Regions from separate parts of the Aureimonas sp. CAS genome, predicted to be linked through region 3. Evidence: predicted binding sites of a transcription regulator. Region 3 holds the regulator's gene; each other region holds the start of a gene.
The links. Region 3 encodes PhoB, which activates phosphate uptake and scavenging genes when phosphate is short. Its sites were predicted from a motif close to TGTCATNNANCTGTCAT; they were not measured.
Positions count from the first base shown of each region.

Region 1: the regulator PhoB is predicted to act here: its motif matches at 3,394-3,410, upstream of phnD (phosphate/phosphite/phosphonate ABC transporter substrate-binding protein).
Region 2: the regulator PhoB is predicted to act here: its motif matches at 3,264-3,280, upstream of ugpB (sn-glycerol-3-phosphate ABC transporter substrate-binding protein UgpB).

Region 1 covers NZ_CM187563.1:2,810,981-2,818,473, reverse strand. The annotation lists gene AC6R2M_RS13490 (aspartate-semialdehyde dehydrogenase) at 1-725, shown strand, start outside; gene AC6R2M_RS13485 (FAD-dependent oxidoreductase) at 808-2,325, shown strand; gene AC6R2M_RS13480 (YiaD family glycine zipper/OmpA-like lipoprotein) at 2,591-3,253, shown strand; gene phnD (phosphate/phosphite/phosphonate ABC transporter substrate-binding protein) at 3,489-4,451, shown strand; gene phnC (phosphonate ABC transporter ATP-binding protein) at 4,528-5,346, shown strand; gene phnE (phosphonate ABC transporter, permease protein PhnE) at 5,348-6,154, shown strand; gene phnE (phosphonate ABC transporter, permease protein PhnE) at 6,154-6,957, shown strand; gene AC6R2M_RS13455 (NAD-dependent epimerase/dehydratase family protein) at 7,036-7,493, opposite strand, start outside.
Region 2 covers NZ_CM187563.1:3,470,424-3,477,916, forward strand. The annotation lists gene ugpE (sn-glycerol-3-phosphate ABC transporter permease UgpE) at 1-732, opposite strand, end outside; gene ugpA (sn-glycerol-3-phosphate ABC transporter permease UgpA) at 725-1,609, opposite strand; gene ugpB (sn-glycerol-3-phosphate ABC transporter substrate-binding protein UgpB) at 1,865-3,178, opposite strand; gene holA (DNA polymerase III subunit delta) at 3,423-4,466, opposite strand; gene AC6R2M_RS16785 (hypothetical protein) at 4,466-5,050, opposite strand; gene leuS (leucine--tRNA ligase) at 5,037-7,493, opposite strand, start outside.
Region 3 covers NZ_CM187563.1:1,093,054-1,100,546, forward strand. The annotation lists gene pstA (phosphate ABC transporter permease PstA) at 1-559, shown strand, start outside; gene pstB (phosphate ABC transporter ATP-binding protein PstB) at 580-1,383, shown strand; gene phoU (phosphate signaling complex protein PhoU) at 1,485-2,216, shown strand; gene phoB (phosphate regulon transcriptional regulator PhoB) at 2,213-2,923, shown strand; gene AC6R2M_RS05345 (hypothetical protein) at 3,234-3,557, opposite strand; gene AC6R2M_RS05350 (DUF3297 family protein) at 4,385-4,645, opposite strand; gene AC6R2M_RS05355 (GcrA family cell cycle regulator) at 4,649-5,224, opposite strand; gene AC6R2M_RS05360 (aspartate aminotransferase family protein) at 5,626-6,837, shown strand; gene argF (ornithine carbamoyltransferase) at 6,834-7,493, shown strand, end outside.

The DNA of each region.
Region 1 (7,493 bases), 1.7 Mb from region 3:
ACGTGCCGCTGATCGTGCCCGAGGTGAACGCCGACGCCGTCTCCGGCTTCTCCAAGCGCAACATCATCGCCAACCCGAACTGCTCGACCGCGCAGCTCGTCGTGGCGCTCAAGCCGCTGCACGAGAAGGCGAAGATCCGCCGTGTCGTCGTCTCGACCTACCAGTCGGTCTCGGGCGCGGGCAAGGACGGCATGGACGAGCTGTTCACGCAGTCGCGCGCGGTCTTCGTGTCGGACCCGGTCGAGGCGAAGAAGTTCACCAAGCGCATCGCCTTCAACGTCATCCCCCACATCGACGTCTTCATGGAGGACGGCTCCACGAAGGAAGAGTGGAAGGTGATGGCCGAGACGAAGAAGATGCTCGACCCGAAGATCAAGGTCACCTGCACGGCCGTGCGCGTGCCGGTCTTCATCGGCCATTCCGAGAGCGTCAACATCGAGTTCGAGGAGCCGATCACGGCGGACGAGGCCCGTGCGATCCTGCGCGAGGCGCCCGGCTGCCTCGTGATCGACAAGCGCGAGGACGGCGGCTACGCCACGCCGATCGACACGGCCGGCGAGGACGCCACCTACATCTCGCGCATCCGCGAGGATCAGACGCTGGAGAACGGCCTGAACATGTGGGTCGTCGCCGACAATCTGCGCAAGGGCGCCGCGCTGAACGCGGTCCAGATCGCCGAGCTCCTGATTAACCGCAAGCTCCTGCGTCAGGCGGCGGCCGCCTGACGCTTTTCGGCGGGCGATCCCGGAACGAGAACCGTTCCAAACTCCTTCCCTTCCCGTCCTCGGATGAGAAGGGAAGGAAGCCATGGCCGCAGACGAAAAGCCCGACCTGAAGGAAACCGGCCTCGCGCTGTCCGATCTCGAAGACGCCGCGATGGTCGAAGGCGTGTTCGAGGAGGCGCCGGTTCTCCTCGTCCGGCAGGGCGGGACGATCCGGGCGTTTTCGGCCCGCTGCACCCATCTCGGCGCTCCCCTTGCCAAGGGTCTCCTTCACGAGGGCACGATCCGCTGCCCGTGGCACCATGCGCGGTTCGACGCGCAAACGGGCGAGGCGGCCGGCGCGCCGGCGCTCGGGCCTCTCTCCTGCTACGACGTCGAACGTCGGGGCGATCGCGTCCACGTGGTCGGAAAGCGTCGGTCGCAGCGCCCGGCGCCCGCCGCCGTGCCGGGACGGATCGTCATCGTGGGAACGGGCGCGGCGGGCTACGCCTGCGCCAACGAGCTGGTCCGGCTCGGAGCCGGGCCGACGGTCACGCTGCTGACGGCCGAAGGTGAGGCGCCCTACGACCGCACCTTCTGTTCCAAGCAGTATGTCGCCGGCAAGGCGCCGCGCGAGAAGCTTTCGCTCAAGCGCGACGACGCCCTGCGCGAGGCGGGCGTCACGATCCGTCTGGGCGCACGGGTGGACGCCATCGACCGGACCGCGAGGGAGCTGACGCTTGAGGGCGGCGAGCGCCTTCCCTTCGAGACGCTCGTCCTCGCGCTCGGCGGCGAACCGAACCGGGCGGAGACGCCCGGCCTCGAAAGCGCCCACGTCCTGCGTTCGCTCGAGGATGCCGACCGTCTGATCGAGGCCGCCGGCGAAGCGAAGAGCGCCGCCGTCCTCGGCTCCTCCTTCATCGGTCTGGAGGTCGCCGCCTCGCTGACGCAGCGCGGTCTGGCCGTCACGGTGATCGCGCCGAACACGGTGCCGCTCGCCAAGGTTCTGGGCGAGGAGATCGGCTCCGAGGTCCGCGCCGTGCACGAAGGCAAGGGCGTCTCGTTCCGTCTCGGACGCAAGGCCTCGTCCTACGCCGACCGCACGCTGACTCTCGACGACGGCTCGACCGTCCAGGCCGATCTGGTCGTCACCGGCATCGGCGTTTCGCCGCGCGTCGGTCTCGCGGAGGCGGCCGGGCTCGATCTCGCGTCGCGCGAGGAAGGCGGCGGCGTTCGCGTGGACGGCACCCTGCGCACCACCGATCCGGCCATCTTCGCGGTCGGCGACATCGCCTCCTATCCCGACATCCATTCCGGTCGCCGCCAGCGCGTCGAGCACTGGGTGCATGCGGGCCGGCAGGGGGAGCATGCCGCCCGCGTGATCCTCGGTCAGGAGAAGGATTTCGAGGATCTGCCCTTCTTCTGGACGGCGCATTTCGATTTCGGCCTGCGCTATGTCGGCCATGCCGCCTCGGTCGAGAGCGTCGCGGTCGAAGGCGCCGTGGCGGACCGGAACTTCGCCGCGACCATTGCGGACGGGCAGGGCGGCAAGGCTCTCGTCACGGCCAAGCGCGATCCCGCCGCGCTCGAACGCGAAGCGGCATGGGAGGCGAGGTCGGACTAAAGGTTGCATCGGCGACACACACGGGCGGAGACCGGCTCCCTCGTCCGCCCGTGCCTCCGCCTCGCCCCATTCGCCTGTCTCTAGAGCGCCGTGCGTCCGAACGGACGCAGGCCGCTCTAACTCTTTGAATCCACGCGTCAGGCTTTCCGAAAATCGATACCGATTTTCGGGCCGGTGCTGTAGCCAAACGGTCGGATTTTAAGCGAATGTGAACCATGCGGGCGGAGAGTCGCGCGCCAACGGTTTTGCCCCTCGGGAGTATTTCATGAAGAAGATCGTCGTCGCCGCGGCTTCCCTCGCCATCCTCGCCGGCTGCACCACCAACCCCTACACGGGCGAACAGCAGATTTCCCGGACGGCCGGCGGCGCGGGCATCGGCGCGGGCGTCGGCGCTCTCGGCGGCCTGATCGTCGGCGAGATCGCGGGCGTCGATCGCGGCAACGCGGCGCTCCTGGGTGCGGGCATCGGCACGCTCGCGGGCGGCTCCATCGGCGTCTACATGGACCGCCAGGAGGCCGATCTGCGCGCCCAGCTGCAGGGCACCGGCGTTTCGGTCACGCGCGTCGGCGACCGCATCATCCTGAACATGCCGTCGGCGATCACCTTCGCCACCGACCAGGATCAGGTCCGCTCGGACTTCTATTCGGTGCTGAACTCGGTCGCGATCGTCCTGAACCGCTACGACCGCTCGCTCGTCGAGGTTGCAGGCCACACCGACAATGTCGGCTCGGCCCAGTACAATCTCGGCCTGTCGCAGCGCCGCGCGGCGAGCGTCGCGAGCTACCTGCAGAGCCAAGGCGTCTCCGGCCAGCGTCTCGCGGTCCAGGGCTTCGGCCTGACGCAGCCCGTCGCCTCCAACGCGACCGAACAGGGCCGCGCGCAGAACCGCCGCGTCGAGATCCAGATCATGGCGCTCGAGCAGCGCTGATCGACGCCGAACGGCTCGAACCGATCGACGGGCCGCCTCGTGCGGCCCGTTTTGCGTTCGACGGAGGCTTCCGGCGCGCCCTCGAGCTCCCGTGTCGAGCGAGGAGGACCGCCGGGCCGCTTCCCCGCCCGTTCCCGCGCTGTCATCGATCCGTCACCTGGCCGTCACACCGCTGTATCCGAGCCTTGGCTTAACGCCCTCGTCTTCCCCCAACGGAACCGAACGAGGGCTCCCGATGACCGCTCTTTCCAAGATCCTTCTCGGCACCGCCGCCCTGGCGATCGCCCTGTCCGCCGTTCCGGCCCGCGCCGAATTCGCGCTCGACCCCCGCTTCACCGATTCCGACGGCGACATGGTCGCGGACATCCCGACCGACGAAAGCCAGCTCGTCGACCCCGACACGCTGGTCTTCGCCTATACGCCCGTCGAGGACCCGGCGATCTACGCGGACGTCTGGGCCGAGTTCATCGAGCATCTGTCCGAGGCGACCGGTAAGCCGGTCCAGTTCTTCCCCGTCCAGTCGAACGCCGCGCAGCTCGAAGCCATGCGCGCCGGCCGCCTGCACATCGCGGGCGTCAACACCGGCGGCAACCCGCTGGCCGTCGCCTGCGCCGGCTTCCGCCCCTTCGCCATGATGGCCGCCAAGGACGGCTCCTACGGTTACGAGATGGAGATCATCACCCATCCCGACACCGGCATCGAGGAGGTCGCCGACCTCGCCGGCAAGACGGTCGCCTTCACCTCCGAGACCTCCAATTCGGGCTTCAAGGCGCCGTCCGCGCTGCTCGCCTCGCAGTTCGACCTGACGGCGGGCGAGGACTTCCAGTCCGCCTTCTCCGGCGCCCACGACAATTCGATCCTCGGCGTCGCCAACCGCGACTACGACGCGGCCGCCATCGCCAATTCGGTCAAGGGCCGCATGATCGAACGCGGCGTCGTCTCCGCCGACGACCTCAAGGTGATCTACACCTCCGACACCTTCCCGACGACCGGCTATGGCGTCGTCTACAATCTGAAGCCGGAGCTCCAGCAGCAGATCCAGGACGCCTTCTTCTCCTTCGACTGGGAAGGCACGGGGCTCGCCGAGGAGTTCGGTCCGCAGGGCGAGGAGCAGTTCGTGCCCATCACCTTCCAGGAGAACTGGGGCGTCATCCGCGAGATCGATGCCGCGATGAACGTCTCCTACAACTGCAACTGATCCTTCGCCTGCTGCAGGGCGGGGGCGGCCGAACGCCGTCTCCGCCTTTCGCGCATCCTGACGGAAGGGGCTGCCCATGCTTGCGATCGAAAAGCTCGAGAAGCGCTACAAGACCGGCGACAAGGCGCTCTCGGGCGTCTCGCTCACGCTCCAGCCGGGGCAGGTCATGGGGCTGATCGGACCCTCGGGCGCGGGCAAGTCCACCCTCATCCGCTGCGTCAATCGCCTCGTCGAGCCGACCTCGGGATCGATCCGCCTCGGCGACACCGACATCGTGCGCCTCGGCCGGAGCGATCTCGCCCGCACCCGCCGCCGCATCGGCATGATCTTCCAGGAATACGCGCTCGTGGAGCGCCTGACGGTGATGGAGAACGTCCTGTCGGGCCGCCTCGGGACCGTGCCCTTCTGGCGTTCCTTCCTGCGACGCTTCCCGGCGAAGGACATCCGGGCCGCCTTCGCGCTGCTCGACCGCGTCGGGCTTCTGGCCCATGCCGACAAGCGCGCCGACGCTCTGTCCGGCGGCCAGCGCCAGCGCGTCGGCATCGCCCGCGCGCTCGCCCAGGAGCCCGAACTCCTCCTCGTCGACGAGCCGACCGCCTCGCTCGATCCCAAGACCTCCCGCCAGATCATGCGACTGATCCGGGAGATCTGCGCCGAGCGCGGCCTTCCGGCCATCATCAACATCCACGACGTGCCGCTGGCTCGGGCCTTCGTGGACCGGATCGTCGGGCTCAAGGCCGGGCGCGTCGTCTTCGACGGTACGCCGGAGGAACTCGACGAGAGCGTCCTGACGCGCATCTATGGCGAGGAGGACTGGAACGCGCTGCGCGGCAAGGCGGACGAGGCCGAGGACGGGTCGTGCGAGCCGAGCTTCGTGCGCGCGGCCGTCGCCTGACATGGACGCCGCGACCTATCCGAGCCGCTGGTCCCGCCCGCCGGTCCTGATCCGCGCGAACTGGCTGCGCTGGGCCGTCTATGGCGGCTTCGCGCTCTATCTCGTCCTTGCCGTCGGCTCGCTGGAGATCAACTGGACGCGCGTCGCCGAGGGGCTGACGCGCGGCGGACGCTTCATCGAAGGCTTCCTTCAGCCGGACTTCACCTCGCGCTGGCGCGACATCTCGCGCGGGCTCGCGGAAAGCCTGACGATGACGCTGACCTCCACCGTCGTCGGTATCCTGATCTCGATTCCCATCGGCATCGGCGCGGCCCGCAACGTCTCTCCCGTCTGGCTCTACGGCATCTGCCGCTCGATCATCGCGGTCAGCCGAGCCTTCCAGGAGGTGGTGATCGCGATCCTCTTCGTCGCCATGGTCGGCTTCGGGCCGCTGGCGGGCTTCCTCACCCTGTCCTTCGCCACGATCGGCTTCATCGCCAAGCTTCTGGCCGAGGACATCGAGGACATCGACGAGAGTCAGGCCGAGGCCGTCCGCGCGACGGGCGCGTCCTGGTTCCAGCTTCTCAACTACGGCATCCAGCCACAGGTCATGCCGCGCCTCATCGGCCTGTCGATGTATCGCTTCGACATCAATTTCCGCGAATCGGCGGTGATCGGCATCGTCGGGGCAGGCGGCATCGGCGGCACGCTGAACACGGCCATGGAGCGCTACGACTACGACACGGCGGGCGCGATCCTGATCGTCATCATCCTGATCGTGATGGCCTGCGAGTACGTCTCGTCCTTCGTGCGCGGGAGGGTGCAGTGATGGCCTCCACGACACCCGTCTGGAAGAAGCGCACGAGCGCGCAGGAATGGGCGCTCTGGGCCGGCTGGGCCGGGCTCGCGATCCTGTTCGTCTGGTGCTGGCAGGTGATGAACCAGAACACGATCTGGGCCTTCGTCTGGGACGCGCCGCGACAGGGGCGCGACCTGATCGCACGCGGGTTCCCGCCGCGCTGGGAGTACGCCTCGCAGCTGTGGAAGCCGCTGTGGGACACGATCAACATGGCGACGCTCGGCACGCTGCTCGGCACGCTCGTCGCCGTGCCGGTCGCCTTCCTCGCCGCGCGCAACACGACCCCGAGCGCGGCGGTCGCCCGCCCGCTGGCGCTGCTCGTCATCGTCGCCTCGCGCTCGATCAACTCGCTGATCTGGGCACTGGTGCTCGTCATCATCTTCGGGCCGGGCATCCTCGCGGGCATTCTCGCCATCGCCTTCCGCTCGGTCGGCTTCGTCGGAAAGCTGCTCTACGAGGCGATCGAGGAGATCGACGGCACCCAGGTCGAGGCGGTGCGCGCCACGGGCGCCGGCGCGATGCAGGTGCTGGACTACGGCATCTGGCCGCAGGTGCTCCCGGCCTTCGCCGGTATCACCGTGTTCCGCTGGGACATCAACATTCGCGAGGCCACCATTCTCGGCCTCGTCGGGGCCGGGGGCATCGGCCTGCCGCTCCAGTCCTCGCTGAACACGCTCGCCTGGAGCCAGGTCTCGGTGATCTTCGCCCTGATCCTCGTGACCGTCGTCGTCTCCGAATGGGTCTCGGCGAAGGTCCGGCACGCGATCATCTGAACGATGCTTTGAAACGAAGAAGGGGCGGAGACCGCGCGGCCTCCGCCCCTTCTTTTCCTGATCGTTGAAGGCCTGCGGTTACTCGGCGGCGAGCGGCAGCTCGGGCTGCGGGCGCACCCAGAGGCTCGAACAGACGATCCGGCTCGTGTCGATCCGGTCGCGGTGCCGGCTCGCCACCTTCACCACCTCGTCCAGGAGGCCGTCGGACAGCTTCGTCGGGCGCAGGCCGAGCGAGAGAAGCCCGGCGTTCTCGACGACAAGGTCGTTCTCCGGGGCCTCCTTGCGGGGGTTGTCCATCATCTCGACCGGCACGCCGGTCTTGTCCGAGATCATCTGGGCCAGATCGCGAACACGGTGCGTCTCGGTCATCTGGTTCATGATCTTCACGCGGCTTCCGCGCTCGGGCGCCGAGCCGATCGCGAGTTCGACGCACTGCACCGTGTCGCGGATGTGGATGAAGGCGCGCGTCTGACCACCGGTGCCGTGGACCGTCAGCGGATGGCCGATCGCGGCCTGCGCCAGGAAGCGGTTCAGCA
Region 2 (7,493 bases), 1.2 Mb from region 3:
GATGAGCAGCGGCCAGAGATACTGCGTCCAGCCGTAAATGAACATGATGACGAAGAGCGCCGCGAGGTTGGTCTTCGACAGGGGCAGGAGGATGTCCTTGAAGAAGCGCCAGGGACCGGCGCCGTCGACGCGCGCGGCCTCCACGAGCTCCCCCGGAATGGTCAGGAAGAACTGTCGGAAGAGCAGCGTCGCCGTCGCCGAGGCCATCAGCGGCACGATGAGCCCGGCATAGGTGTTGATGAGCCCGAGATCGACCATCACCGCATAGGTGGGGAGGATTCGGACCTCGACCGGCAGCATCAGCGTGATGAAGATGATCCAGAAGAAGGCCATGCGGCCGGGAAAGCGGAAGAAGACGATCGCGAAGGCCGAAAGCAGCGAGATCGCGATCTTGCCCACCGCGATGCCGAGCGCCATCACGGTGGTGTTGAACAGGAGCCGGTCGGCGCCCACGCCCCCGGTCTGGCGCACGCCCCCGAAGAGCGCCTGTCCGTAGTTCTCCAGGAACCGGTCGCCCGGCAGGAGCGGCAGCGGCGGGCGCAGGATCGTCTGGAGCGAATGGGTCGAGGCGACGAAGGTGTAGTAGATCGGGAAGGCGACGATGAGGACGCCGAGGATCAGGATCAAATGCGCCGTGTAGCGCGAGAAGCGGCTGATCCCGAGCGGGGCGCTCTCTTCGGCGCGGCCGAGCTTTTGCGCCGTGCCGGCGGGTCTGGTGGCGGCATCAGGCATAATGGACGCGCCTTTCGACGTAGCGGAACTGGAAGGCCGTCAGCGCGATCACGATGACCATCAGGATCACCGACTGGGCCGCCGAATCGCCGAGGACGAGATTCACGAAGCCGTCGTGATAGACCTTGTAGACGAGCGTCTCGGTCGCCTTGCCCGGCCCGCCGCCCGTCACCGCATGGATGATGCCGAACGTGTCGAAGAAGGCGTAGGTCGTGTTGATCACGAGCAGGAAGAAGGTCGTCGGTGCCAGCAGCGGAAAGACGATCGTCCAGAAGCGCTTGGGGCCGGACGCGCCGTCGATGGCGGCGGCCTCGATCAGCGTCTTCGGGATCGCCTGAAGCCCGGCGACGAAGAACAGGAAATTGTAGGAGATCTGCTTCCAGGCCGCTGCCGCGATGACGAGCGCCATGGCCTGATCGCCCTTCAGGAGCGGGTCCCAGGCAAAGCCGGCGGAGCGTAGGCTGAAGGCGAAGGTGCCCATGGCCGGGTTGAACATGAACAGCCAGACCATGCCCGCGATCGCCGGGGCGATGGCGTAGGGCCAGATCAGCATGGTGCGGTAGAAGCCCTTGCCGCGGATGATCTTGTCGGCCTGGACGGCGAGAAGAAGCGCGATCGCCATGGCGAAGAAGGCGACCAGCGCGGAGAAGACCGCCGTGTTCTGCAGCGCGTTCAGATAGGCCGGGTCGGACAGGACGCGGCGGAAGTTGCGCAGGCCGACGAAGCTGGAGGAGAGGCCGAACGGGTCCTCGCGCAGCACCGACTGATAGAGCGCCTGGCTGGCCGGCCAGTAGAAGAAGATCGCGATGATGACGAGCTGCGGGGCGAGCAGCACGTAGGGCAGGACCTTGTTGGGAAAGACCACGCGGGGCGTCATCGTTCGGCTTTCATGCGTGGTCGCGCTTTCTCGTGGAGCATTGCGGCGGCGGGCCCCCCTCTGGGCTGCCGCCCATCTCCCCCGCGAGGGGGGAGATCACGCGGTAGGAGCGCCGCCGAATCGTCTTCGACGCCTCGGAGGGCGCACTTCGATTTGAAACTGCCGATCTCCCCCCTTGAGGGGGAGATGCCCGGCAGGGCAGAGGGGGGCGAGCCGCCGCGACCTCGAAGGACGACGACAGCCCGCCCCGTCCGGTCAGTTGCCGAGGGCTTCCTGGATGGCGGCGTTGCCGCGCTCCACGGCCCGGTCCAGCGCTTCCTGCGCCGTCTGCTGGCCGGCCAGCATCCGCTCGAACTCCTCGTTCTGAATGTCGCGGATCTGCGGCAGGTTGACGAGGCGCACGCCGCGCGAGTTCTCGGTCGGCTCCTTGCCCATCATCTGCGAGATCGGGATCTCGCGGCCCGGGTTCTCCTCGTAGAAGCCCGATTCCTTCGTCGCCTCGTAGGCGGCGAGCGTCACCGGCAGATAGCCCGAGACCTGATGCAGGCGCGACTGGATCTCGGTCTGCGACAGGAACTCGAAGAAGGCCGCGACGCCCTCGTATTCCTCGTCCGACTTGCCGTCGAAGACCCAGAGCGAGGCGCCGCCGGGGATGGTGTTCTGCGGCGCGCCCTCGGCTTCCGGATAGTAGGGAAGCTGGCCGAGCCCGTAATTCATGCCGGAGTTGATGACGTCGCCGAGACCGCCGGAGGACTCGGTCATGATCGCGCACTCGCCCGACAGAAAGAGCTGCTTGGCCTCGGAGGTGCGGCCGCCGTAGCGGAACGTGTCGTCGGCGGCGAGATCGGCGATGTTCTGGAAGTGCGTGACGAACTGGCCCTCGTTGATCTTCAGCTCCACGTCGGAGCCGGCGAGGCCGTTCTCGTTGGTCCCGTACTGGAGGTTGTTCCAGGCCGCGAAGTTCTCCAGGCCGATCCAGGTCAGCCAGGTGGAGGTCAGGCCGCAGGGCGCCGCGCCGGACTCCTTGATGGTGCGGGCGGCCTCGAAGACCTCCGGCCAGGTGGTCGGCGGGGTCTCGGGGTCGAGACCGGCTTCCTCGAACAGGTCCTTGTTGTAGTAGAGGATCGGCGAGGAGGAATTGTAGGGGAAGGACAGCATCGTGCCGTCCGGGCGCGAATAGTAGGCGACGATGCCCGGCAGATACTGCGAGGGATCGAACTCTGACCCGCCCATCGACAGGATGTCGGCGACCGGCTTCACCGCGCCTTCGGCGTTCATCATCACGCCGGTGCCGACGTCGAAGACCTGGATGATGTGCGGGGCCTGGCCGGCGCGGAAGGCGGCGATACCGGCGTTCAGCGTCTCGGGATAGGTGCCGCGATAGGCCGGGACGACCCGGTAGTCCGACTGCGATTCGTTGAATTCCTTCGCCAGCGTCTCGACGACGTCGTTGTTGGCGCCGGACATGGCATGCCACCACTGGATCTCGGTCTGCGCCGAGGCGGGCATGGCGAAGGCGACGGAGGCCAGGAGCGCAGCTCCACCGGCCCTTGCGAGGGTGTTCTTCATGTCAAATCGTCTCCCCAGGGGGCCGTTCTTCAAGTGACGGCGTCGTCCTCCTAACGACGCTGCCCGACGGCTGCGTGAAACTTCTATGACAGTTCGGTGACGCGTGAAACCCCTGGCTGCGCTCGCAAAACGCCGCGCCGACGGAAATACCTGTCGCGGTAAACGCCGCAGAACACGCTCGAGGGCGCGGCGCCGGACCATCACAGGCTGAATCCTGCGCCGTCGCCGGCAACCTCGGGTGCGGTCAGCGCCGTGTCAGACGCCGGCGCGCGGCTTCGACGCCGATCTCGACCAGCGTGCGGTGGGTGATCGTCATGGCGAGCGCGGCTTCCTTGCGGCTCGTCAACACGTCCGCCTCGATGCGCGAGAGCGTCGAAACGAGGCCCGCGCGGTCCCAGGCCGCGGCGGCGGCCAGGAGCGCGTCCTTGCGCCGGAAGTGCGGCCGGCGCTTCTCCACCGCCGCGCCGACGGTCGCGCCGCCCGCCTCCACCTCCTCGCGGATCGACAGGAGCTGGTGGAAGTGGCGCAGCAGCGCCGAATGGAGCTGGAAGGTGGAGGTGCCGGACGAGGTCAGGCGCTCGATCAGCTCGGGCAGCTTGCGCACGTCGCCGCCGGCCGCCGCGTCCACCGCCTCGTCCACCGTCTCGGCCGACACGTCGCCCACGACGGCCGCCACGTCCTCCTCGGTGATGCCGGGGCGCCCGTGGGCGTAGAGACAGAGCTTGCGGACCTCGCCGCGCGAGGCCATGCGGTCGGCGCCGAGCCGGCTCTTCAGGAGCTCGCGCGCGCCGCGCTCGATGACGAGGCCGCTCGCCCCCGTCTCCTCGTCGATCATGCGGTCGAGCGCGCGGCCCTCGTCCTGGTAGCAGGGCAGGGCCATCGCGGCGTGGCCGCGCTCGGCGTTGAGGCGCAGGCCCGAATTCTTCTTCAGGTCGCCCGCCTCGATGACGACGACGGCGTCCCTCGGCGGGTCGGCGGCGAGATCGGAGACGGCGTCGGCCAGATTGCGGCCGTTGCCCGCACCCTTCACCCGGATCAGCCGGCGCCCGCCGAAGAGGCTGATCGTGCGCGCCTCGTCGAAGAGACGGCCGATCTCGCGCTCCAGCTCGTCCGCCTGCAGGAGGACGGAGGCGAAGGGGTCCGAGCGATCGACGCCGGACTTGTCCGCGATCGCCTCGGCCCGTTCGGCGACGAGGCCGGGATCCGGCCCGTAGAGCAGGATCACCGGAAAGGCGTGGTCGGGCCGCGCCAGGAAGGCGTCGACCTCGCCGGCGCGCTTCTGGGCCATCAGGTCCGGGGCAGGGCGGCGGCCGAGGGCTGCCCGGAGACGTCGCCGCGAAGGATGGGCGCGATGGCGAGGGTGATCTGCGCGGCCAGCGTCTCGCCCGCGTTCTGCCGCGCGTTCAGAAGCGCGCGCTGGGCGGCGAAGAGCTGGTCCGACCGGTCGTAGGGCGAGGTGGCGAAGCGCGAACCGCGCGCCACGATCCGCCCGTCGGCGACGCGGGTCACCGTGTAGGTGGCGCTCATGCGGTAGACGCTGGCGCGCGGCGTGCCGCTGCCGCCCTGGATCGAGACGGCGGAATCCGATCCGGAGACGGCGAGCGTCACCTGATAGATCGGGTCGCGCACCGGCTCGGCGCCGTTCAGCTGGAACAGAAGCGCGTTGCGCAGGATCTGGTCGGTCCGCGCCTGCGCCTCCACGACGGCGATCCGGCCGCGAAGCTGGGCGAGCGCGGCGTTGGAGGCGCCGGTCGCGGGATCGATCGACGTGGTGCCGTAGAGCGGCGCGGCCTGACAGGCGGCGAGGGCCAAGGCGAGGCCGAGCGCGGCGGCGCGGCCGGCGCGGCGCGTGAAGGTGCTAGAGGACGACATTGACGATCCTTCCCGGAACCACGACCACCCGCTTGGGGCGCTCACCCTTCAGCGATTCGCGCACGAAGTCGAGGGCGAGAATCATCGCCTCCACCTCGTCCTTGCCGGCCTCCGCCGGCACGCGCACGTCGCCGCGCTTCTTTCCGTTGATCTGCACCGGCAGCACGATCTCGTCGTCGCGCAGGAGCGCCGGATCGACGCTCGGCCAGGGCGCGGCCGCCACGAGCTCGTCCCGGCCCAGCTCCCGCCAGCACTCCTCGGCCAGATGCGGCATCATCGGCGCGAAGAGGCGCACGAGGATCGACAGCGCCTCAGCGCCCGCCGCGCGCAGCGATTCATCGGCCTGCACCGCCTCCGGCTGGAGCGCGGCGAAGAGCGCGTTGACCAGTTCGTAGATGCGCGCGACCGCCTTGTTGAAGGCGAGGCGCTCGATGTCGTCGGCCACGCCCGCGGCGGTGCGGTGGGCGGCGCGGCGCACATTCGTCGCCGCCTCGCTCCACGCGCCGTCGAAGCCGCCCGTCGCCGGCCCGGCGTTCTCGGCCACCAGACGCCAGACACGCTGCACGAAGCGGTGCGCGCCTTCGACGCCCGCCTCCGTCCAGATCACGTCGCGCTCGGGCGGCGAGTCCGACAGCATGAACCAGCGCGCGGTGTCTGCGCCGAGCGAGGCGATGATGTCGTCGGGATCGACGACGTTCTTCTTCGACTTCGACATCTTCTCGATGGAGCCGATCTCGAGCGGTGCGCCGTCCGAGAGGCGCCGGGCGCGGCGCTCGCCGCCCTCCTCGAAGAAGTCGACGTCGACCGGCGGCACCCATTCGCGCGCCGTGCCCTCGCCGAGCGTCCGGTAGGTCTCGTGGACCACCATGCCCTGCGTGAACAGGCCCTTGAAGGGCTCGGCCACGTCCATGTGGCCGGTCGCGCTCATCGCCCGCGCGAAGAAGCGCGAGTAGAGGAGATGCAGGATCGCGTGCTCGATGCCGCCGATATACTGGTCCACCGGCAGCCAGCGGTCGGCGATCGCGGGAACGGTCGGCGTTTCGGCCTGCGGGCTGGTGAAGCGCGCGAAGTACCACGAGGAATCGACGAACGTGTCCATCGTGTCCGTCTCGCGCCGGGCCGGGCCGCCGCATTGCGGGCAGGCGACGTGGCGCCAGGTCGGGTGCCGGTCGAGCGGGTTGCCGGGCGTGTCGAACTCGACCTCCGGCGGAAGGGTGACGGGCAGGTTCCCGTCCGCCTCGGGCACCGCGCCGCAGGTCTCGCAGTGGATGACCGGGATCGGGCAGCCCCAGTAGCGCTGGCGCGAGATCAGCCAGTCGCGCAGGCGGAACCGCGTGACGCCCCGGCCGGACCCGCGCGCCTCGAACCACTCGATCGTGCGCTCGATCGCCTCCTCGCCGGTCGCCTCGCTTACGCCCGCGAACTGCTCGACATAGACGACGCGCTCCGACTTGGCCGGCACCAGCGCCGTGTCGGCGATCTCGTTCGTCTCGCCGGGCATGTGGAAGGCGTTGCGCACGAGGAGGTCGTATTTGCGGGCGAAGTCGAGATCGCGCTGGTCGTGCGCCGGGCAGCCGAAGACGGCGCCCGTGCCGTAGCCCATCAGCACGAAATTGCCGATCCAGACCGGCAGCTCGCGGTCCTCGGCCGGATGGCGGACGGTGAGGCCGGTGTTTCGGCCGCGCTTCTCGGCCTTCTCCAGCGCCTCCTCCGAGGTGCCGATGCGCCGGCACTCGGCGTTGAACTCGGCCAGCGCCTCGTCCTTTGCCTCCAGCGCCAGCGAGAGCGGATGGTCGGGCGAGATCGCCACGAAGCTCGCGCCGTGCATCGTGTCCGGGCGCGTGGTGAAGCAAGTGATCGCCTCGAAGCCCGCCGTCGGCGTCGTCAGGGCGAAATCGACCTCGAGCCCACGCGACTTGCCGATCCAGTTGCGCTGCATCAGCTTCACCTTCTCCGGCCAGCCGGGAAGGCCGTCGAGGGCGGCGTCGAGATCCTGCGCGAAGTCGGTGATCTTCAGGAACCACTGCGTCAGGTCGCGCTGCTCGACGAGCGCGCCCGAGCGCCAGCCGCGCCCGTCGATCACCTGCTCGTTGGCGAGCACGGTCATGTCGACCGGGTCCCAGTTGACCTTGGCGGAGCGCCGCTCGACGAGGCCGGCCTTCCAGAAGTCGAGGAACAGCTTCTGCTGATGGCGGTAGTAGGCGGGGTCGCAGGTGGCGAATTCGCGGGACCAGTCGAGCGACAGGCCCATCGTCTTCAGCTGGCCCTTCATCGTCTCGATGTTGGCGTAGGTCCAGTCGCGCGGGTTCACCTTGTTGTCGCGCGCCGCGTTCTCGGCCGGCAGGCCGAAGGCGTCCCAGCCCATCGGATGCAGGACGTTGAAGCCCCTGGCGCGCTTGTAGCGGGCGACGACGTCGCCCATCGCGTAGTTGCGCACGTGGCC
Region 3 (7,493 bases):
GTTCACCGACCTCATCGAGGTGAACATCAACAATCTGGCCGCCGTGCCCTCCATCGTGTTCGGCCTCCTGGGTCTGGCGGTCTTCATCAACTATTTCGGCCTGCCTCGTTCGGCCGCGCTCGTCGGCGGGCTCGTGCTTACGCTGATGACGCTGCCGACGATCATCATCGCGACGCGCGCCGCGCTCCGCGCCGTGCCGCCCTCGATCCGCTCGGCGGCGCTGGGCCTCGGCGCCTCGCGCAACCAGATGGTGTTCCACCACGTGCTGCCGCTGGCCGCGCCCGGCATCCTGACGGGCACGATCATCGGTCTCGCCCAGGCGCTGGGCGAGACGGCGCCGCTGCTCCTCATCGGCATGGTCGCCTTCGTCGCCGACTATCCGAGCGGCCCGATGGACGCGGCCACCGCGCTGCCGGTCCAGATCTTCATGTGGGCGAACGAGGCGGACCGCGCCTTCGTGGAGCGCACCTCCGGCGCCATCATCGTCCTCCTCCTCTTCCTGGCGGTCATGAACATCGCCGCCATCCTCCTGCGCCGCCGCTTCGAGCGCCGCTGGTAGCCGATCAGATGGATACTCCCATGCACAAGCTCGTCTCCGAGCCGATGACGGTTCCGGCCCCCAAGACCCCGATCAAGATGAAGGGCGAGAAGGTCGACGTCTTCTACGGCGCCAAGCAGGCGCTCTACGAGGTCGGCATCGACATTCCCGAGCGCCAGGTGACGGCGCTGATCGGCCCCTCGGGCTGCGGCAAGTCGACCTTCCTGCGCTGCCTGAACCGCATGAACGACACGATCGAGGGCGCGCGCGTCGTCGGAAAGATCACGCTCGACGGCGAGGACATCTACGACAAGAGCCTCGACGTCGTGGAGCTTCGCGCCCGCGTCGGCATGGTGTTCCAGAAGCCGAACCCCTTCCCGAAGTCGATCTTCGAGAATGTCGGCTACGGCCCGAAGATCCACGGCCTCGCCAAGAGCAAGGCCGATCTGGAGGAGATCGTCGTCACCTCCCTGAAGAAGGCGGGTCTGTTCGAGGAGGTGAAGGACCGCCTGCACGAGCAGGGCACGGGCCTGTCGGGCGGCCAGCAGCAGCGCCTGTGCATCGCGCGCGCCATCGCGGTCTCGCCCGAGGTGATCCTGATGGACGAGCCCTGCTCGGCGCTCGACCCGATCGCGACCGCCACCATCGAGGCGCTGATCGACGAGTTGAAGCAGAACTTCACCATCGTCATCGTGACCCACTCCATGCAGCAGGCCGCGCGCGTCTCGCAGCGCACGGCCATGTTCCATCTGGGCCGCATCGTCGAGGTCGGGCCGACCGAGAAGATGTTCCAGAACCCGGACGACAAGCGCACGCGCGACTACATCACCGGCCGCTTCGGCTGACCGGACAGGGTAGCGGGCCCTCGACGGCCCGATGCGCGAGAACCGAAGAGTTTGAGCGACCATCGCGTGCGGAGCCACGCACCGCTCACGGGGAGAAGAGCATGCCCGGACACATCGTTTCGTCCTACGACGACGAGCTGAAAGCCATCCTGCGCCGCATCTCCGAGATGGGCGGGCAGGCCGAGCGGATGGTCGAGCAATCGGTCACCGCGCTCATCAAGAGCGACATCCAGCTCGCCCAGCGCGTGATCGCCGACGACCGGCTTCTCGACGAGGCGCAGCGCGAGCTCGACGAGCACGCGATCCGCACCATCGCCAAGCGCCAGCCGATGGCGCAGGACCTGCGCGAGATCGTCGGCGCGATCCGCATCTCGAACGACATCGAGCGCATCGGCGACATGGGCAAGAACATCGCCAAGCGCGTGATCGCCGTGCACGAGCACGGCCAGCCGGTCAAGCTCGTGCGGGGCCTGGAGCATCTGTCGGGGCTCGCGCTCGAACAGCTGAAGGAAGTGCTCGACGCCTATGCGCGGCGCGACGAGGACCGCGCCGAGATGGTGCGGGCGCGCGACGAAGAGATCGACGCGATGTACACCTCGATCTTCCGCGAACTCCTGACCTACATGATGGAGGACCCGCGCAACATCACCGCCTGCACGCATCTCCTGTTCTCGGCCAAGAACATCGAGCGCATCGGCGACCACGCGACGAACATCGCCGAGACGATCTACTACATCAAGACCGGCGAACAGGTCGAAGGCGAGCGTCCGAAGGACGACCGCACCCATGCCATCGTCGCCGAGCCGGGCGGGACCGTGGGGACGGTCCTGTGACGACGGGGCCCCACATCGCCGTCGTCGAGGACGACGAGGCGCTGGGCGTTCTTCTCCGCTACAATCTGGAGGCCGAAGGCTACAGCGCGGAGGTGATCGCGCGCGGCGACGAAGCCGATCTCCGGCTGCGCGAGAAGGTGCCGGACCTCCTGATCCTCGACTGGATGCTGCCGGGCCTGTCCGGCGTCGAGCTCTGCCGGCGCCTGCGCCTTCGCTCCGAGACGCAGCGCCTGCCCATCCTGATGCTGACGGCGCGCGGCGAAGAGGACGAGCGCGTGCGCGGCCTGTCCGTCGGCGCGGACGACTATGTCGTGAAGCCCTTCTCGACGCTGGAGCTGATGGCGCGCATCCGCGCCATGCTACGCCGGGCGAGCCCCGAGCGCGTCGCGACGCAGCTGACGGCCGGCGACCTCGACCTCGACCGCGAGACGCGCCGCGTGCGCCGGGCGGGCCGCGAGGTGCGCCTCGGCCCGACGGAGTTCAAGCTGCTGGAATTCCTCATGCAGGCGCCCGGCCGCGTGTTCTCGCGCGAGCAGCTGCTCGACGGCGTCTGGGGGCAGGGGATTTATGTCGACGAGCGCACCGTCGACGTCCATGTCGGGCGCCTGCGCAAGGCGATCAATCGCGGCCGCTTGCGCGACCCGATCCGCACCGTGCGTGGCGCCGGCTACTCGCTCGACGAGACCTTCGCGGCGAAATCGGCCTGAGGGACCGCGGACGCCCCTCGGGCACGTGGATGCGCGGAAGCAGGACGACGCGCACTCCTCTCCCTCAAAGGGAGAGGGGTCCGAAGGACGGGCGAGACGAGTGGCTCGCCCCGGCGGACGCAACGCCGCTGGCGGATCAACAGCCTACAACATCCAGGCACAGACAGGGGCGTCGTCGAGCTCGGCGTTGCGCGGACGTCCTCTTTTCTGACGTTGCGGGCGTCATGCCCTCATCCCCCTGCCGGGACCTTCTCCCGCGCAGCGGGAGAAGGCGAAGCGTAAGCGCCGCGGCTTTGCGTCTGCGGCCGCCTCAGCGGAAGGTGAAGCGCGAGACCTCGCAGACGTTCACCCCGTATTCGGTTTCCTCGCGCCCGCTCTCGAACGTCGCCTTGAAGTCGAAGACGCAGAAGCCGGTGCCGTCGTCGAAGTTCACCCGCACTTCCGCGCCGGGCATCAGGACGTCGTTGCCGAGGATGTCCTCCTCCCAGTCGGTGGTGCCGGTGTTGGACCCGTGAAGGTAGAAGATCGGCTCCTTGGCGCCGTTGTGGATGACGACGCGGCGGTCCAGCGCCGAAGCGGCCGTGGCCGAGAGGATGACGGAAGCGCTGATGAGCGCGGCGAGAAGGCTCCGCATGGGAGAGGCTCCGTTGACGGCATCCCACAGGCGGATGCCTCGCCGCCACATTGCGGCCCCATTCTTCTACCGCCAGACTTCCGTGAAGTCACTTGGAGTCTTGTTGCGGTCCGAAGACGCAACGCGGGATGGCTAACGCTGGGGACGGGGCCTCGAAGCTGAAGACTGTGTTCAGCGGCGAGCCCGACGAGGCCCTCACCCAGCTGCTCGCTCGCGCTCGCATCCACCCTCTCCCCGAGGGGAGAGGAATGGCGCCTCTTTCGATGCGCTCACGCAAGCATTCGAACGGTCGACATCGCGGCGAAGCTTCTCCTTCTCCCCTTGGGGAGAAGGTGCCGGCAGGCGGATGAGGGCATCGCAGGGCGCCGGCGCTCGATGATCGTCCTGGGTGCGGTCACGGGATGAGCGTGGCGAAGGAAGAACCGTCTTCAGCGGCCGAGCCCGACGAGGCCCTCACCCGGCTGCTCGCTCGCGCTCGCATCCACCCTCTCCCGTTCCGGGAGAGGAATGGCGCCTCTTTCGGTGCGCTCACCCAAGCATTCGAACGGTCGACACGGCGGACGGGCAGGGCGGCGAAGCCTCCCCTTCTCCCCTTGGGGAGACAAGTCCCGGCAGGCGGATGAGAGCGTGGCAGGGCGCCGACGGTCGGCCCACGAGCGGAAGACGAAAGACCGTTCCCCTTCGCCGTCCTGGACGAAGGGCGGCGAAGGGGAACGCGCGGACCGGACGCCGAGGCGCCGGCCCGTATCATCGGCTGCCGCACCGGCCCGAGACCCGTACCCGGTTCCCGAAAGCCCGATGCGCAGGATCGGAAGCGCTCGGCGCGCTCAGCCCTCCGCCGGCGCGTCGTCGCGCAGATAGGGCTCGACCTCGCCCTTCAGCTTGATCGTCAGAGGCTTGCCCTTGCGATCGAGCGTCTTGCCGGCCGCCACGCGGATCCAGCCCTCGGAGACGCAATACTCCTCGACATTGGTCTTCTCGACGCCCTTGAAGCGGATGCCGATGCCGCGCTGGAGCAGCGCCTCGTCATGGAAGGGGCTGTCGGGGTCGTTCGACAGGCGGTCGGGCAGGTTCGTCGCGTCCGCCATCGATCAGCGCGCCCGGCGGCGGTCGGCGACCGGCTGGAAGGCGATCCGCGCATGGTACTGGCAGTAGGGCGAGGCGTCGCCGGAATGATTGCCGCAGAAGCGGAAGTCCGGCGAGAGCGGGTCGCCCAGCGGCCATTTGCAGGTGCGCTCGGAAAGCTGGACCAGGGTGAGGTTGCGCGAGATCGGCACGATCTCGGCGCTGCGGCGCGGCTCGCTCTCCACCGCCGGCTGGGCGATGAGATCGACCACTTCCTCGACCTTGAGCGCGGCCGAGCCCACCGAGCGCGCGGTCGGCTGGGGCGCGGGGCGCGAGATGGACGCCGGCGCCGCAACGACGAGGCGCGGTGCCTTCTCCTCGACGACCGGGGTCTCGACGATCACGGGACGCGGAGCGGCGGCCGCAACGGTCTCGGTTTCCGAAGGGACGGCCTTGATCCGGCTTTCCAGCTTGAGGCGGTGCACCTTGCCGATCACCGCGTTGCGCGTGACGCCGCCGAGCTCGGCCGCGATCTGGCTGGCGCTGTTGCCCTCGGTCCACCGCTTCTTCAGGAGCTCGATGCGTTCGTCCGTCCAGCTCATCGGGAAAAGTCCTCGTCTCTTACGCGCGTCTTGCGGAATCCGTCCTCGACCCGAGGGTCTGAAGGCCCCGGGAGGTCGTCTATATCTATGTGATACTGAAGTCCGCCGCGCGATATATGGTATGTGCTCAAACATTAACGTATGGCCGGACTCGCTGACAAGGCGAGCAACCCGCCGCACGAATCGAAAATCGGCTTATCCCCAGCTTGCCGCGTTCCGAACGGCGGTCCCGCGCCGGGCCGGCGGGGCCCGCCGCGTTGACAATGCGCGTCGCGCCCATGGTATACAGCGGCCTGAAACGATGCCTCGACGATCATAAGATGGTCCGGAAGCCTGCCTCCCGCAGGCTTCGTTCGTTTCTGAAGAGACCGCCGTACCCTTCATCTGCCGGAAGTCCCGCCATGGTCGCCGCGAACGCAGCAAGGTCCGCCCTCTACGCCACCTATGCGAGAGCGAACCTCAAGTTCGAGCGAGGCGAGGGCGTGTGGGTGACGACCGACGACGGCCGGACCTTCCTCGATTTCGGCGCCGGCATCGCGGTCAACGCGCTCGGCCATGCCCATCCGCACCTCGTCGGCGCGCTGACGGAGCAGGCGGCAAAGCTCTGGCACGTCTCCAACCTCTACGAGATTCCCGGTCAGGCGCGCCTGGCCGAACGTCTGGTCGAGGCGACCTTCGCCGACCGCGTCTTCTTCGGCAATTCCGGGGCCGAGGCGCTGGAATGCGCGATCAAGACGGCGCGCCGCTACCACTACGTCAACGGCGCGCCCGAGCGCATCGAGATCCTGACCTTCGAGGGCGCCTTCCACGGCCGCACGCTCGCCACGCTCGCCGCCGGCGGGCAGGCGAAGTATCTGGAAGGCTTCGGCCCGAAATCCGAAGGCTTCCGCCAGCTGCCCTTCGGCGATCTGGAGGCGGTGAAGGCCGCGATCGGCCCGCAGACGGCCGCCATGCTGATCGAGCCCATCCAGGGCGAGGGCGGCGTGCGCCGCGCCCCGCGCGCCTTCCTGCAGGGGCTGCGCGACCTGTGCGACGAGCACGGCCTCCTGCTCCTCTTCGACGAGGTGCAGACGGGAATCGGCCGCACCGGGCATCTCTACGCCTATCAGGGGATCGGCGTGACGCCGGACATCCTCGCCTCAGCCAAGGGCATCGGCGGCGGCTTCCCGATGGGCGCGTGCCTTGCGACCGAAACCGCGAGCGCGGGCATGACCGCCGGCACCCACGGCACGACCTATGGCGGCAACCCGCTGGCGATGGCCGTCGGCAACGCCGTTCTCGACGTCGTCCTGTCCGAAGGCTTCCTGGAGCACGTCCGCGACATGGGGCTCTTGTTCAAGCAAGGGCTCGCCTCCCTGGCCGACCGCTTCCCCGACGTCGTGGAGGAGGCGCGCGGCGAGGGGCTGCTGGTCGGCCTGAAGGGCCGCGTTCCGAACGGCGAGATCGTCGGCGCCTTCCGCGAGGCGGGCCTTCTCAGCGTGCCGGCGGGCGACAACGTGGTGCGCCTCCTGCCGCCGCTCATCGTCACCGCCGAGGAGATCCGCGAGGGTCTGTCGCGGATGGAAAGCGCGCTGGGCGCGCTCCAGTCCGTCCGGACGGAGACCGCAGCGTGAGGGCCGGAACGCGGCACTTCCTCGACCTGGCCGTCGTCGAGCCGAGCGAGCTTCGCGCGATCCTGGAGGACGCCAAGGCGCGCAAGGCGCAGGGGCGGGGCGGTCCGCGCCCGCTCGAAGGGCGCATGCTCGCCATGATCTTCGAAAAGCCCTCCACCCGAACGCGCGTCTCCTTCGACGTGGCGATGCGCCAGCTGGGCGGCGAGACGCTGTTCCTCTCCGGCACCGAGATGCAGCTCGGCCGCTCCGAGACGATCGCCGACACCGCGCGCGTCCTGTCGCGCTACGTCGATGCGATCATGATCCGCACGACCGAGCATTCGCGGCTTCTGGAGCTCGCGGAAGCGGCGACCGTGCCGGTCGTCAACGCGCTGACCGACGACACCCATCCCTGCCAGCTGATGGCCGACATCCTCACCTTCGAGGAGCATCGCGGCCCGGTGGAGGGCAAGACCTTCGCCTGGACCGGCGACGGCAACAACGTCCTGAACTCGCTGATCGAGGCCTCGGCGGCCCTGCGCTTCAAGCTGCGGATCGCGACGCCGGAAGGCTCGGAGCCCTCCGGCCTCTTCATCGAGGCGGCCAAGCGGCGCGGCGCGGACATCCTCACCACCTACGACCCCGTCGAGGCGGTGACGGGCGCCGATTGCGTCGTC